DNA from 2 places in the Nocardiopsis sp. NPDC006832 genome. Region 1 is predicted to be linked to the other one. Evidence: predicted binding sites of a transcription regulator. Region 1 holds the regulator's gene; the other holds the start of a gene.
The links. The regulator HrcA, encoded in region 1, represses chaperone genes, less so after heat shock. The targets are predictions, from matches to a motif close to TTGGCACTCTCNNNNNGAGAGTGCCAA.
Positions count from the first base shown of each region.

Region 2: the regulator HrcA is predicted to act here: its motif matches at 5,435-5,461, upstream of ABZ717_RS07470 (FmdB family zinc ribbon protein).

Region 1 covers NZ_JBEYLC010000040.1:14,606-22,210, reverse strand. The annotation lists gene hemW (radical SAM family heme chaperone HemW) at 1-641, shown strand, start outside; gene ABZ717_RS18780 (DUF4870 domain-containing protein) at 717-1,358, opposite strand; gene ABZ717_RS18775 (DUF4870 domain-containing protein) at 1,392-1,721, opposite strand; gene ABZ717_RS18770 (hypothetical protein) at 1,710-2,216, shown strand; gene ABZ717_RS18765 (DUF3097 domain-containing protein) at 2,257-3,096, opposite strand; gene hrcA (heat-inducible transcriptional repressor HrcA) at 3,274-4,287, shown strand; gene dnaJ (molecular chaperone DnaJ) at 4,292-5,443, shown strand; gene ABZ717_RS18750 (16S rRNA (uracil(1498)-N(3))-methyltransferase) at 5,440-6,177, shown strand; gene ABZ717_RS18745 (hypothetical protein) at 6,264-6,977, opposite strand; gene ABZ717_RS18740 (SigE family RNA polymerase sigma factor) at 6,974-7,504, opposite strand.
Region 2 covers NZ_JBEYLC010000010.1:60,497-68,101, reverse strand. The annotation lists gene ABZ717_RS07500 (GNAT family protein) at 95-814, opposite strand; gene ABZ717_RS07495 (MogA/MoaB family molybdenum cofactor biosynthesis protein) at 1,067-1,591, opposite strand; gene moaC (cyclic pyranopterin monophosphate synthase MoaC) at 1,581-2,084, opposite strand; gene glp (gephyrin-like molybdotransferase Glp) at 2,217-3,446, opposite strand; gene galU (UTP--glucose-1-phosphate uridylyltransferase GalU) at 3,548-4,486, opposite strand; gene ABZ717_RS07475 (5-formyltetrahydrofolate cyclo-ligase) at 4,659-5,324, shown strand; gene ABZ717_RS07470 (FmdB family zinc ribbon protein) at 5,480-5,842, shown strand; gene ABZ717_RS07465 (SAF domain-containing protein) at 6,021-6,671, shown strand; gene ABZ717_RS07460 (MscL family protein) at 6,758-7,183, shown strand; gene ABZ717_RS07455 (D-alanyl-D-alanine carboxypeptidase family protein) at 7,251-7,605, opposite strand, start outside.

The DNA of each region.
Region 1 (7,605 bases):
TCTATGGCACCCCGAGTGAGAGCGACGACGACTGGGCGAGGTCCTTGGAGGCCGCGATCGGCGCGGGCCCCGATCACGTCTCCGCCTACTCGCTCATCGTCGAGGAGGGCACCCGGCTGGCCGCCCGGGTGCGCCGCGGCGAACTCACCGAACCCGACGACGACACCATGGCCGACCGCTACCTCATGGCCGACCAGGCCCTGGCCGCCGCCGGATACACCCCCTACGAGGTTTCCAACTGGGCACGCGCGCCCGAGGGCCGCAGCGCGCACAACTCGCTGTACTGGACCGGTGGGCACTGGTGGGGCGTGGGCCCCGGCGCGCACAGCCACGTCGGTGGAACCCGCTGGTGGAACGTCAAGCACCCGGCCGCCTACGCCGCGCGCCTGGCCGCCCGGGAGACGCCGGCACAGGCCAGGGAGATCCTCACCGAGGACGAACGCCGCTTCGAACGCGTCCTGCTCGAACTACGGATGGAACAGGGCTGCCCCCTGGAGCTGCTCGACGCCTCCGGTCTGACCACCGCCGAACGCCTGGTGGGGGAGGGGCTGCTGGAACCCGGAGCCCACGCCCGCGGATACGCCGCCCTGACCCGCCGAGGCCGTCTGCTCGCCGACGCGGTCGTGCGCGACCTCACCTGAGTCGCGCCGGCGAACGCGCGACCCGGACACGACGAAGGGGCCCGGCCGAAGCCGAGCCCCGGTCGTGGCCGGAGACTACTTCACCCAGCTGACGTTGAACGGGTAGCGGTACCACTCGCCCTTGTTGGCCGCGATGCCGCCGAGGATGCCGAAGACGACCGCGCACACCCACACGGCCAGCTGCAGGATGGCCCCGATGAAGATGATGTACAGCACCGCCGAGATCAGGTAGCCGATCAACAGGATGAACTGGAAGTTCAGCGCCTGAGCGGCCTGGTCGCGAACGAACGGGGACTCGTCCTTCTTGATCAGGAAGAAGATCAGCGGGCCGAGGAAGCTGAGCAGGATGCCGCTCAGGTGACTGAGCAGACCCATGGTGCGCTCGTCCTGGTTGGGCTGACCGGTGGTCGCCGAGGACCCCTGCATGCCGGGGTGCGGGGCGTAGCCGCCGTACTGGCCCTGCTGCGCGTAACCACCCTGGTCGTAGCCGGGAGGCGGCGGGTAACCGCCCTGGCCGTAGCCGGGCTGCTGCGGGTGGCCACCCTGGTCATATCCGGGCTGCTGCGGGCCGCTCTGACCATAGCCGGGCTGACCGGGCGGCGGGGGCGGGTATCCTCCGCCCTGGTCGGGCGCGGGATAGCCGCCCGAGGGCTGACCGGGTTGGCCGCCCTGCTGGGAGTACGGATCCTCCGGAGATGGGCCGTTGGGGTAGGACATGGCTCGGTTTCCTTGTCGGTGCGAGAGCTGTATCTACTTGAGAAGTCGGATGCTGAACGGGTAGCGGTACCACGCCCCCTTGTTCGCGCCTGAGGCCCCTAGGACGCCGAAGACGATGGAAAGGATCCATACGAGGGCGATGAGAAGGGAACCGATCCACGCCAGGTTCCCGAAGAAGATACCCAGACCAACGTACAGAACCCCCGCGAACACGTAAGGGATCAGCATCGTGATCTGGAAGTTCGCGGCCTCGGCGGCGTGGTGCCGCACGAACGGCGACGTGTTGCGCTTGGCGAAGTAGATGGCCAGCGGCGGGATCCAGCCGAGGAAGGCGATCATGAAGCCGGTCAGGTGCGCCGACATCGCGACCAGGATGCCATCGTCGCCGCTCGACCGCTGGGGCTGCCGCGCGTACCCCTGCTGAACGTAGGGCTGCTGCCCGGGAACCTGCTGGGGCTGCGGGGGCTGCTGGGCGAACCCCTGCTGTGGCGCCTGCGGCTGCTGCGCGTACTGCTGCCCGTGGTCGGCGGGTCGCGCGGATGCGGGCGGGGCGAAACCCGGCTGTCCCTGCTGGGGTGGCCGCTGCGCGTACTGCTGCGGCATCTGGGCCTGCTGCTGCGGCTGCTGAGGCGGATACTGCTGACCGGGACCGGGACCGGGACCGGGCCGGGCGCCCGGGGGCTGCTGCGGATGCGGCCCGGGCGTCCGCCCGTACCCCGGCCCGCCCTGCTGTGGGGGCGCCTGCGGCGCCTGTGGCGGCAGCGGAGGCCGTTGCTGCCCCTGCGGCTCGTCCGGGGACGGGGGATTCGACGGAGTCTCGCTCATGGTCTTCCTTGGATCCGCTGTCGGGGATGCTGATCGGACGTGCCCGAATGGTGGGGCCGGTGGTCCCGCAAGCCTAGTCTTCCAGGGGATGGGGGCCCGTGACGAAGTCGATGAGCTCCTCGACACGTCCCAACAGGGAGGGTTCGAGGTCACCATAGCCGCGCACCGACCCCAGGATGCGGCGCCATGCCTCACCCGTCTCCATCCGCCACCCCAGGGCGTCCACGACCCCCTCCTTCCACGGGAGTCCACGCGGCACCCGCGGCCAGGCCCCGATCCCGACCGCGCCCGGCCGGACCGCCTGCCACACGTCCACATACGGGTGCCCGACCACCAGCACGTCCTCGCCGCGCACCCGCTCGGCGATACGACTCTCCTTGGACCCGGGCACCAGGTGGTCCACCAGCACACCCAACCGGCGCCCCGGCCCGGGGGCGAACTCCGCCACCACCGCGGGCAGGTCGTCCACACCCTCCAAGAACTCCACGGCCACGCCCTCCACCCGCAGGTCGTGACCCCACACCTTCTCCACGAGCTCGGCGTCGTGCGCGCCCTCGACGTAGATACGGCTCTCCCGCGCGGTACGCGCCCGCGCGCCGGTCACCGCGATCGATCCCGAGGCGCTGCGCAGCGGGCCCTTCGGCTTCGCGGTGGGGCGCACCAGCGTCACCGGTCTCCCGTCCACCAGGAACGCGGCGGGTGCCAACTCGAACACCCGGCGACCACCGTCACGGTCCTCCAGGGTCACCGTGGCCTTGTCCCAGGCCACCACCGCCCCACAGAACGTCTCGTCGGCGTCCTCGACCACCAGGTCGTGGTCGAGTGGGTTCTCGGGCACCGTGCCCTTCTTGGGGAGTCGCCGGTCTCCGGCCAGAACGTCGCGGCCGTAACGGCCGGTTCCATTGGTAACCACGGTGCCGCAGTGTACTGGTGACAGGCTCAGGAACCGCGTGGTCGGGTGGCGCACGTCGCCGATCCGTCGGGAAGAAGACGGCCTCGCTCCCGTGTTACTACCGGCGGGTACCCACACGCGTTTGCGGTCGGGCATAGAATTAGCACTGAGGACCACGGAGTGCCAGGAGGTGGCGAGTTGCTGGATGAGCGCAAGCTCGCGGTCCTGCGTGCCGTCGTCGAGGATTTCGTCAACACCAACGAGCCCGTCGGTTCCAGGTCGTTGGCCGACCGACACCCGCTCGGTGTCTCCCCGGCGACCATCCGCAACGACATGGTCGCGCTGGAGGAGGACGGGTACATAGCCCAGCCGCACACCAGCGCGGGGCGAGTGCCCACGGACAAGGGATACCGCCTGTTCGTGGACCGGCTCTCCTCGGTCAAGCCGCTCTCGGCCGCCGAACGCCGCGCCATCGAGTCCTTCCTCGGCGGTGCCGTGGACCTCGACGAGATCGTCGCCCGCACGGTGCGGTTGCTCGCGCAGCTCACCCGTCAGGTCGCGATCGTCCAATACCCGTCGCTGACCCGTTCGTCGGTGCAGCACGTGGAACTCGTACCCCTGGGCGGCCAACGCATCATGATGGTCGTCATCACCAACACCGGACGGGTCGAACAGCGCGTCATCGACGGTCTGGGCGTCGTCGACGAGAAGGTGGTCGACGATCTGCGCAACATGCTCAACCGCGCCATATCCGGGAAGCACCTCGGTGACGTACCGGACGCGGTGGACGACCTCCCCGCGCAGGTTGCCCCGGAGGACCGGCCCGTGGCGGTCGCCGTCCTCTCGGTCCTGCTGGAGAGCCTCGTCGAACGACACGAGGAGAAGATCGTACTGGCGGGAACCGCCAACCTCGCCGCGGTCGACTTCGCGGCGAGTCTGCGGGACGTGCTCGAAGCACTGGAAGAGAACATGGTCCTCATCCGTTTGCTGGGTGAGGCGAAGGACCCCTCGATGCTCACGGTGCGCATCGGCGCCGAGAACTTCCACGAGGGCCTTCGATCCACCTCCATCGTTTCGGCCGACTACGGTGTGGGAAACCAGTCGCTGGCCAAGATCGGTGTGGTGGGACCCACCCGGATGGACTACCCGGGGACGATGGGCGCCGTCCGTGCGGTGGCTCGGTATGTCGGACAGATTTTGGCAGGACAGTAACTCAGTGGCCAGAGACTATTACCAGGTTCTCGGGGTGCGTCGCGACGCGTCCAAGGACGAGATCAAGAAGGCGTACAGGCGGCTCGCGCGCGAGCTGCATCCGGACGTCAACCCCGACCCGGCGACCCAGGATCGCTTCAAAGAGGTGACCCAGGCCTACGAGGTCCTCTCCGACGAGAACAAGCGTCGGATGTTCGACATGGGTCACGACCCCTTCGCCCCGGGTGGCGGAGGCGGTGGCGGCGCCGGCGGCTTCGGTGGCGCGGGCGGCTTCGCCTTCGACGACATAATGAACGCCTTCTTCGGCGGCGGCCAGCCCGGTGGGCGGGGCCCGCGCGAGCGGGTCCGGCGCGGACGCAGCATCAAGATCCGCATCGAGCTGGACCTGGTCGAGACCGCGTTCGGCGTCAGCAAGGAGATCACCTTCCCCACCGCCATCCTGTGCGACACCTGCCAGGGTGAGGGGACGGCGGCCGGTTCACAGCGAACCACCTGCGACATGTGCCATGGCCAGGGTGAGGTATCCCAGGTCACGCGCTCCTTCCTGGGCCAGGTCATGACCTCGCGCCCTTGCCCGCAGTGCTCGGGCCAGGGCTCGGTCATCACCAACCCCTGCGGTGACTGCGCCGGTGAGGGGCGGGTCCGCGAGAAGGTCACCCGCACCGTCAAGATCCCCGCCGGTGTCGACGACGGCACCCGCATCCAGCTCGCGGGAGAGGGCGAGGTCGGCCCCAACGGCGGACCGCGCGGCGACATCATCCTGGAGATCGTCCAGAAGTCGCACCCGACCTTCGAGCGTCACGGTGACGACCTGCACTGCACCATCGCCGTGCCGATGACCGCGGCCGCGCTGGGCGCCTCCTTCGCCTTCGACACCCTCGACGGCACAGAGAACATCGACCTGCGCCCGGGTACCAACTCCGGACACGTCATCACCCTTCCCGGCAAGGGCGTCAGCCACCTCGACGGTGGTGGACGGGGCGACCTGCGCATCCGGGTGGACGTGGAGACGCCGAGCAAGCTCGACGAGGAGCAGGAGGTCCTGCTGCGCAAGTTCGCCGAACTGCGCGGGGAGGACCAGAACCCGGGCCGGTTCAGCCCTGGCCACGGCGGGTTCTTCTCCAAGATCCGTGACGCCTTCGGCGCCGGCAAGTGACCCCACCGGTATTCCTGGTCGACACCGCGGCCCTGGCCGCCGACCGGATCCGGCTCGACGGGCCCGAGGGGCGGCACGCCGCCGCGGTCCGACGCGTCCGTGAGGGCGAGACCGTTGATCTCTCCGACGGTCTCGGCTCGCGGGCGCGGTGCGAGGTGGTGGAGGTCCTCGGCAAGGAAGCCCTCCTGTGCCGGGTTCTCGAACGCCTCGACGAACCCGAGCCGCGTCCCCGTCTGACCGTGCTCCAGGCCCTGCCCAAACGGGACCGGGGGGAGCTCGCGGTGGAGACGATGACCGAGGTCGGGGTCGACACCATCGTTCCCTGGGCCGCGGAACGGTGCGTCACCCAGTGGAAGGGCGACCGGGGCGCCAAAGCCCTCGCCAAGTGGCGGGCCGTGGCCCGGGAGGCCGGCAAACAGGCCCGCAGGGCGCGCCTGCCCGAGGTCACCGAACCCGTCGACCGCAAGGGCGCGGCGGCGCTGCTGGCCGAGGCCGACCTGTCGGTGGTCCTGCACGAGGACGCGACCGAACGGTTGTCCCGACTGCCGCTGCCGGACTCCGTCACCGAGGTCGTACTTGTGGTGGGGCCCGAGGGCGGAGTGTCCGAAGCGGAGCTCGCCGCGTTCGACGAGGCGGGTGCCGTCCGGGCGCTGCTGGGCGATTCGGTCCTGCGCACCTCCACCGCGGGGGTGGCGGCCCTGTCACTGCTCCAGGCCCGAACCGGGCGCTGGTAGAACGAAACGAGGAGGACCCGCGCCGTAGGCGCGGGTCCTCCTCGTTTTCTCGGTGTCACACCACCGGAGTCCTCATGCCACCCGGGTCACTGGGCGCTGGGAAGCTCGTCCTCGGTACCGCCGCCGCCGTTGTTCCCGTTACCGGGGGTGCCGCCACCGGGGGACTCGTCGTCCTCGGGGTCGTCCTCCGGGGCGGTGCCGGGGTCCGTGCCGGGACCGGTCGGTTCCTCGGTCGGCTCCTGTTCCGGGTCGCACTCGGGATCGGCCGAAGCCGCGTCCCGCTCCTCCTTGTCCCGCTCGGAGTCGGTCGCCGTGGGCGTGACCTCGTCCTTGGGCGGGCAGCTGGAGGTGGACTCCACGCCCTCCTCCTCCGTGTCCTCCTCGTCCTCCGGAGAGGGGGAGGCCTCGGAACCCTCCTCGGGCTTCTCGGTGGGGTGGCTGGTCCCGGTCGCGGAGTCGCTCGCGGTGGACGAAGCGGACGCGTCACCGCCCTGCTCCTCACCGGCGGCGGGAGGGGTGTCCTCGCGGTCCGCCCCGGCGGGCACGATCTCCATCACCTGGTCGCGCACTTGGGGGTTCGACATGATCACCGAACCGGCGATGAGTACGGCCCCCGCCACCGCGGCGACGGGGCGTAGCCAGGGAAGACCGAGCCAGAGCGCGCCACGGCGGCGTTCGGTGCGCTCACGGATCAGATTGAGTCCCTCGGCCGACGGTGTGAATTCGTCGGCCGAGGCGTGCAGGGCCTGCCGGAGTCGGTTCTCGAACTCCATCTCGTTCGGATCGTTGGGGCTGCTCATGAGGTCTGCTCCAGTGCAGAGCGGAGCGCGGAAACACCACGGGAGGTGTGGCTCTTGACCGCGCCTCGGCTGATGCCCATGGCATCGGCGATCTGTGCTTCGGACAGGTCACCGTAGTACCGGAGCACGATGGCCTCTCGCTGGCGGGTGGGAAGTTTACGCAGGGCGCGGATCACGGCCTCGCGTTCCAACAGGTTCATGGCCCCGTGCTCGGCGCTGGGGGCGTCCGGCAGGGCCTTGGGGGCGTGCTTCTCGACCACGGCGCGGTGACGCAGGACGGACCTGGCCTTGTTCACCACCGCTTGACGCAGGTAGGAGAGGGCCTTGTTGGGGTCTCGCAGCCGGCGCCAGGCTCCGTGCATGGCCACGAAGGCGTCCTGGACGACCTCCTCGGCGGTCGCGTGGTCCCGGACGAGAAGGGTGGCGAGTCGAACGAGTGGACGGTAGTGCTCTCGATAGAGCTCCGTCACGGCGTGGTCCGCGTCCCACTCGACCGAGAGCGGCGCCGTGCCGGCTCCGGCGACCATGGTTTCTGTCGTCACGTCTGTTCGACGCACACCCTTGTCGCGGGGTTTACGAAAGGGCATACCTCTTCTTTTCCAGGTAGTCGTGCGATCCCGTCCGAACG
Region 2 (7,605 bases), on a different contig from region 1:
ACTGCGGAGCGCAGTGCCAATTCAACGCAAAGTAATGAATCAATGTGCTTAAAGTGAGGTTTAGGCTTCGGACGCACCCGTGATGCTGTCACGTTCAGTTCGGCCACGGGTTCGGACTCGCCGGATCACGTGGATCCTCGCCGCCGTTCGGGCCATCCGGCCCCAATGCCGAACCGGGGCCGGAACCACCCTCCGAGGTCGGACCGGAAGACCCCCCGTCGTACCAACGACGCAAAACCCCCCGGGGCACCTCCTCCGCGGTGAGTCCATAACAAATATGGTCCCGCCAGGCCCCGTCGATGTGCAGCTGTCTGCGTCGCACGCCCTCGTCCCGGAAACCGAGTTTGGTGACCACGCGTCTGCTGGCCCGGTTCTCGGGTCGGACATTGGCCTCGATCCGGTGCAGTCCGACGCTGAAGAAGGAGTGGTCGACGGCCAACGCGACCGCGGTCGGGGTGATGCCCCTCCCCGCGTAGGCGCTGTCGATCCAGTAACCGACCTGTGCCGATCTGGCCGAACCCCACACGATGGCGCCCACTGTGAGCTGTCCTACGAAACGGTCGTCGTAGGTGACCGCCCAGGGCATGGACAGCCCCTGGCGCGCCTCACCGCGGATGGCCTGGATCATCGCGACGTAGGGGGAGACCCCGGTGGTGCGCAACGGCATCTCCGGGTAGGTGGGCTCCCACGGCCGCAGCCACTCGGCGTTGCGCGCACGGGTATCACGCAGGGCGGGGGCGTCGCGCAGGCGCAGTGGGCGAAGCGCGATCGCCCCCTCCTTGAGGGTGACCGGCCACCTCTGTCTGCGTTTCACGTCGTCCCTCCGTGGCCCTGTGCACCACCCGGCGCGGATACGCCACCGGCCCTCGGGGCGTGGCCACGCCCGGTACCGGTGAGCCCTTCCAGTATTCCACCCCTGGGGACACGCGGTAGCGGGTGTAACCTCCGCCACACAGGAATCGGATGATTCCAAACTCCATTCACTCCTGCACCAAAAACCGTACTAGGGTCAAGGAATTCTCTGCTTCCGGAATGCCCGGGATGTGATTGTGGTCATTACCGGGTCTCATTCCGACCGGGGGTGGTCACCGCCCCGCATCTGGTCGATCGCGTGCCCCAGAACGGGTGCCAGCACGTCCATTCCGTCGCCCACGCCGCCTCGGGAGCCGGGCAGGTTCACCACGAGCATGCTGTGTCCCTCCCGCTCCACGACCCCCGCCAGGCCTCGGGAGAGGATCGCGGTGGGCACTCCCTTGTCGCGCCCCGCGGCGCGCAGCGCCTCGGGGATGCCCGGGACCTCGAAGGCCAACAGCGGACGGGTGGCCTCGGGGGTGCGGTCCTGGGGGGTGAGACCGGTGCCACCCGTGGTCAGCACGGCGTCGGCGCCCTCGTGGTGCGCGCGCAACAGCGCCTGGGTCACCGGTGGACCATCCGGCACCACCCAGGGCCCCACCACCGTGAATCCCAGGCCGCGCAGGCGCTCCACGATCACCGGCCCGGAGCGATCCGGGTAGACCCCGGCGGCCGCCCGGTTCGAGGCGGTGACCACGGCGACCCGACGCGCGGAGCGTTCGTTCGGCTCAGTCGCCACGCTTCCAGTGCCCCTTCTTCCCGCCGAGCTTCTCCTCGACCCTGACCGCGGTGACCTCGGCCTCCGGGTCGATGGCCTTGACCATGTCGACCAAGCCGAGCGCCGCGGTCATCACGCAGGTGAGCGCCTCCATCTCGACGCCCGTGCGGTCCGCGGTACGGACCGTGGCGGAGATGTCCACGCCGTCGTCGAGGACCGTCAGGTCCACGTCGACACCGTGCACCGCGATGGGGTGGCACAGCGGCACCAGGTCGGGGGTGCGCTTGGCGCCCTGGATGCCGGCGATGCGCGCGACCGCGAGGGCGTCGCCCTTGGGGACCTCTCCGCCGCGCAGGGCGGCGACGGTCGCGGCGTTGAGCAGGACCCGGCCGGTGGCGGTCGCGCTGCGGGCGCTGACGTCCTTGCGGGAGACGTCCACCATGCGCGCGGCGCCGGATTCGTCGAGGTGGGTCAGGCCGGAGGGGTGCGCCTCCGGCTTCGGGGTGTCGGTCATCGGGGTCACCCGTCGTCTTCGCGTGTGGACCACGCGGCCCATCGGTGCGCCGGCCGCGTGGGGCGCGCGTCGGCGCGTCCCACGCATGACCGTACTCCTCCACGGTGACAACGGCGCGGAGACCGCCTCGGGTCAGTGCCCGGGCAGCGCCAGGACCTCCGCGATCGCACCCGCCGGCAGCTCCGTGACCTCCTCCGGGACGACGAGGAGGCCGTTGGCGTCGGCCAGCGCGGACAGCTGGTGCGAACCCTGTCGGACGGCGGGCGAGACGGTGTGCGCCGCTTCGGTGCCGGGGTCCGCCGGCGACAGCACGGCGCGCAGGTAGGAACGTCGACCCTTCGGCGAGGTGACCGCGGTGGACAGTCGGGCGCGCACGGTCGGTAGGGGCGTCGGGTCGAGACCGCGCAGCTTCCGCAGCACCGGCCGTACGAACATCTGGAAGGAGACGAAGGCGCTCACCGGGTTGCCCGGCAGCGTGATGATGGGGGTCTCGTCCGGGCCGATCGTGCCGTATCCCTGGGGCTTGCCGGGCTGCATCGCCACCGAGGTGAACTCGACGGTCCCCTGCCTGCCGAGCACCTCCTTGACCACGTCGTAGGCGCCCATGCTGACGCCACCGGTGGTGACGACGATGTCGGCGCGCAGCAGCAGCCCCTCCAGGGCGTCACGAACGCTGACCGGGTCGTCGCCGACGAAGCCGTGGCGGTGCGCCTCGCCCCCGGCCTCCTTCGCCGCGGCCGCGATCATGTAGCTGTTCGACTCGTAGATCTGGCCGGGGCCGAGCGGGCGCCCGGGTTCGACCAGTTCCTCACCGGTGGAGAGGACCACGACCCTGGGCCGGGGGACGGCCGGGACGGTCCGGCGGCCGACCGCGGCGAGCACACCCATCTCCCCCGCCCCGATGAGGGTCCCGGCGTTCAGCACACGCGCGCCCGCCTCGACGTCCTCTCCGCTCCTGCGCACGAACCCCCCGGGCGTGGCCGGACGCTCGACGAGGACCTCCACGCTCCCACCGTCGGTCCACTCGACCGGGACGACCGCGTCGGCGCCCGTGGGCATGGGTGCGCCGGTCATGATGCGCGCGCACAGGCCGGGGCGGATCGCGCTCGGGGACGGGTCGCCCGCCGGGATGTCGGCCACCACCGGCAGTCTGACCGGGGAGCCGGGCGAGGCGTGTTCCAGGTCGCCGGAGTGGACGGCGTAACCGTCCATCGAGGAGTTGTCGAAGCCCGGCAGGGACACCTCGGAGACCACCGGTTCGGCGAGTACCGTCCCGTGGGCCCGGAGCAGGTCGAGCTCCGTCGCCTCGGGCACGGCGACCAGCGCCAGCAGATCGGAGACGTGCTGTTCGACGCTCTTCATGGGGTCCCTCCGGTTCGTGGTGCGCGCTGGGAACGGTCCACTCGTGTGGTCCGCCCCCACCCCATTGTGACCACTGACACCGGTGGGACGCGCCGGGCGGGTCAGCTCCGGTCGGCGCGGTCGTGGCGGTCGACGAACTCGCGCAGCCAGGGCAGGAGCTCCTCGGCCAGGTCCGGGCGCCGGCAGGCGAAGTCGACCACGGTGCGGATGTAGTCGGCCTTGTTGCCGGTGTCGTAGCGCTGTCCCCGCAGCAGGACCCCGCGTACGCCACCGCCCTCCTCGGGCTTGGTGCGGGTGAGTTCGAGCAGGGCGTCCGTCAGCTGGATCTCACCGCCGCGCCCCGGCGGGGTGCGGTGCAGGACCTCGAAGACCGCGGGGTCGCAGACGTAGCGACCGATGATCGCCCAACGGCTCGGCGCCTCTTCCCGCGCGGGCTTCTCCACCAGGTCGGTGACCGTGACGACGTCCTCCTCCTCGGTGGGTTCCACCGCGGCGCAACCGTAGAGGGAGACCTGTTCGGGCTCGACCTCCATGAGCGCCACGACACTGCCTCCGTGTTCGCGACGCACCTCGATCATGCGTCGCAGCAGGTCGGCGGTCTCGATCAGGTCGTCGCCCAGCAGCACGGCGAAGGGGTTGTCGCCCACGTGCGCCTCCGCGCACAGCACAGCGTGCCCGAGCCCGCGGGGCTCACCCTGGCGGACGTAGTGGACCTGGGCGAGGTCGCTGGACTCACGGACCGAACGGAGCCGCTCCGCGTCGCCCTTGGCCTCAAGGGCGACCTCCAGCTCGTAGGCGCGGTCGAAGTGGTCCTCGATGGAACGCTTACTGCGTCCGGTGATCATGAGGACGTCGTGGAGACCCGACTCCACCGCCTCCTCCACGACGTACTGGATCGCGGGCTTGTCCACGATCGGCAGCATCTCCTTGGGAGTGGCCTTGGTCGCGGGCAGGAAGCGGGTGCCCAGACCCGCCGCGGGGACGACCGCCTTGGTCACGGAGGAGGTCGAGGGACGCGTCTGGTCGATGTCGGCGCTCATGGTCAGGCACTTTAGGGCAGAGCGAGCCGTTCTCGTGCTCGGTCCACGGACGTGGCGACGAGAAGTCCCCGTCCTTTCGGGAGGAGGCGGAGAAAACGCCACCCGGAGTTCACCCGGGTCGACGTACGAGCGTCCCTGGGACATCCGGGACGGCGGTGCCACACTGGGGCGCATGGGTGATCCGAACGGCCGCGAACGGGCCGACAAGCGCGCGCTGCGCGAGCGTCTCCTCGCCGAGCGTCGGAAGCGGGGACCGCGGGAGCGCGACCGGGTGGGATCGAGGGTCCGCGACGCCCTGATGGACCTGCCCTGGCTGGCGATGGGCGGAACCGTGGCCTGTTACTACTCGGTCGGCGGTGAGCCCGACACCCGCAGGCTCGTGCACGCGCTGTGGAAGCGCGGCACGTACGTCCTGCTACCGATCTTCCTTCCCGACCACACCCTGGACTGGGCGTCCTTCGACGGCCCCGACTCCCTCTCCCCGTCCGGGCGCGGGCTGGTGGAACCCACCGGGCACCGTTACGGGCCCGAGGTGTTGGGCCGCGCCGACGCGGTGATCTGTCCGGCCCTGGCGGTGGACCACCACGGTGTACGCATGGGACGAGGGGCGGGCTGCTACGACCGCGCCCTGGCGCACAAGGGCCCGCACACCCCGGCGATCGCGGTGGTCCACGACGAGGAGTTCGTCGTGGAGCTGCCCTCGGAGCCCCATGATCGGCCCGTGGACGCGGTGGTCACTCCGGGTGGCGGGCTGCACGCCTTCGACCCCGCCGCCACGGTCTGGCCCGACTGGGGCCGTGGCCGGAGAGGGTCCGGGTCGGGGTCGGCCGAGGACTGACCGGGGATTAAGCGGTCACATCGCGACGTTGTCGCTTTCGGTGCCCCTCCCCATCGGTGATCCCTCCGGATGAGGGGCGGTCGCGGCCGTGGTCGGCGAACGCGTACTATTTAGCAGTCAACGGGTGAGAGTGCCAGCAAGGAGGACCCGGAACAGTGCCTACGTATCAGTATGCGTGCACCGAGTGCGACGCCCAGATGGAGGTCGTGCAGAGCTTCAGCGACGACTCGCTGACGGTCTGCCCCGAGTGCGAGGGGCGCCTGCGCAAGGTGTACTCGGCCGTGGGGATCGTCTTCAAGGGCTCCGGTTTCTACCGCACCGACAGCAGCTCCAGCACCTCCAACAGCTCGGCCATGACCGGTTCGGGCTCCGCCGAGGGCAAGGACTCCAAGCCCTCCGGCTCCGGAGACTCGGCCAAGTCCGGCGACTCCACCGCCAAGAGCGCCTCCTCCGGCGGCGACTCCTCCGGCGGCAAGAGCACCGGCAACACCACCACCGCGAGCACGAGCAAGAGCTGAGCCGCCCCACCCTCCGTTGACCTGTCCGCGCCGCCGGGATCCTCCGGCGGCGCTTTCGCGTGTCGGTGACCGGAGCCGCCCGAGCGTTCCGTGGTCTTCCACGGCCCGGGGAGGATCAGGGGAATCCGGCCTGTGGATAACCGGTCCGGCCCTCTTCCGCCGTTCTAGCGTTGAAGGCATGACCACCACCCCCTACCGTCACCGACGTGGGCTCCTGCGCCTCCTGGACCGGTACCGACGCGCCGTGGCGGCCCTCCTGGCCGCCTGCGCGGCGATCGGCGCCGTCTTGGTCCTGCGACCCCCTCCCGAACCCTCCACGGAAGTACTGGTCGCCGCACGCGACCTGGACGCCACCGGGCCGGTGACCGAGGCCGACCTCGCCGGTCGGACCCTGCCGGACCGACTGCTTCCCGAAGGCGCCCTCTCCCCCGAGGATCCACCCACCGGCCTCGTTCCGAACGCACCCGTGCGCGCGGGCGAGGTTCTGACCGACGCCCGCCTGGGCGACCCACCCGCCGCCCCCTACGGCCCCGACATGGTGGCGGTGCCGGTCCGAGTCTCCGATCCCGGGGCGGTGGCCCTTCTCTCCCCCGGCAGCAGGGTCGACGTACTGGCCGCCCGGGCCATGGACGAACTCGGTGGCCCACCCGCCCGCGCGGGTCCCGCCATCGAGGTGGTCGGCGACCGTCCGGTGCTCGACGTACCGGCGGAGGAGGGCACCACCGGTGAGGGCGGTGCGCTGATCCTCATCGCCGCCACCACGGAGGAGGCCCGCGTGCTGGCCGGGCACGCGACCGTTTCGCGACTGTCCGTCATCATCCGTGGTTGACCCATCTCCGGAGCTGGTGAAAGCTATTCGAGGCGCCGCGCCGCGGCGCCTTCCCGAACAACTCCGAACACGTAGGGCAGTACCCCATGGAAGGCTTCAAGAAGTTCCTGCTCCAGGGAAACCTGGTGCAGCTCGCCGTCGCGGTAGTCATCGGCTCCGTCTTCGCCAGTCTCATCACGGCGTTCACCGAAGGGTTCATCACCCCGCTGCTCGGCATCTTCGGGGGTGTTCCCACCTTCGGCGACCTCTACTTCGAGATCAACGGCAGCAGGTTCCTCTACGGCTCCTTCATCGACGCCCTCATCTCCTTCCTGATGACCGCGGCGATCCTGTACTTCCTCGTGGTGTTGCCGCTCGGCAAGCTCATGGAGAAGTTCATCAAGGCGGAGGAGGCGACCACCCGCGAGTGCCCGCACTGCTTCTCCGACATCGACAAGAGGGCCGGTAGGTGCGCCCACTGCACCGGTGAGGTCACCCCGGAGATCGCCGCGACCCCGGAGAGCACGGCCTGACCCACACGGGTCCCCGCACACGCGTAAGGGCGGCCCCGCGGGGCCGCCCTACGGGTTCACGGGCCGATCAGCCCTCGTACTCCCAGTGCCAGGGCTCGAACGGACTGGACTTGGCCCAGGCCGGGTGGACCCAGCCGTGGTCGCCTCCGTTGGTCTCCATCCAGTTCCATTTCTCGGAACGGAAGTTCTGGATGCCACAGCCCAGGTCGATCGCCTGCCCCAGACCGTGGTTACTCGTGCCCGGGACCGCCGCGAAACCGGGTGCCACCTCGCCGTACACACGGTGCTGGTTGGGCAGGTCACGGTAGGAGCTGGTGATGCAGATGTTCTCGCCGTACTGCTCGACGTGCTTCATGTTGAGTTCGAGGAAGGACTTGGCGGCGTCCGCTCTCAGGAAATGTCCGTCGTACATCTCACACAGG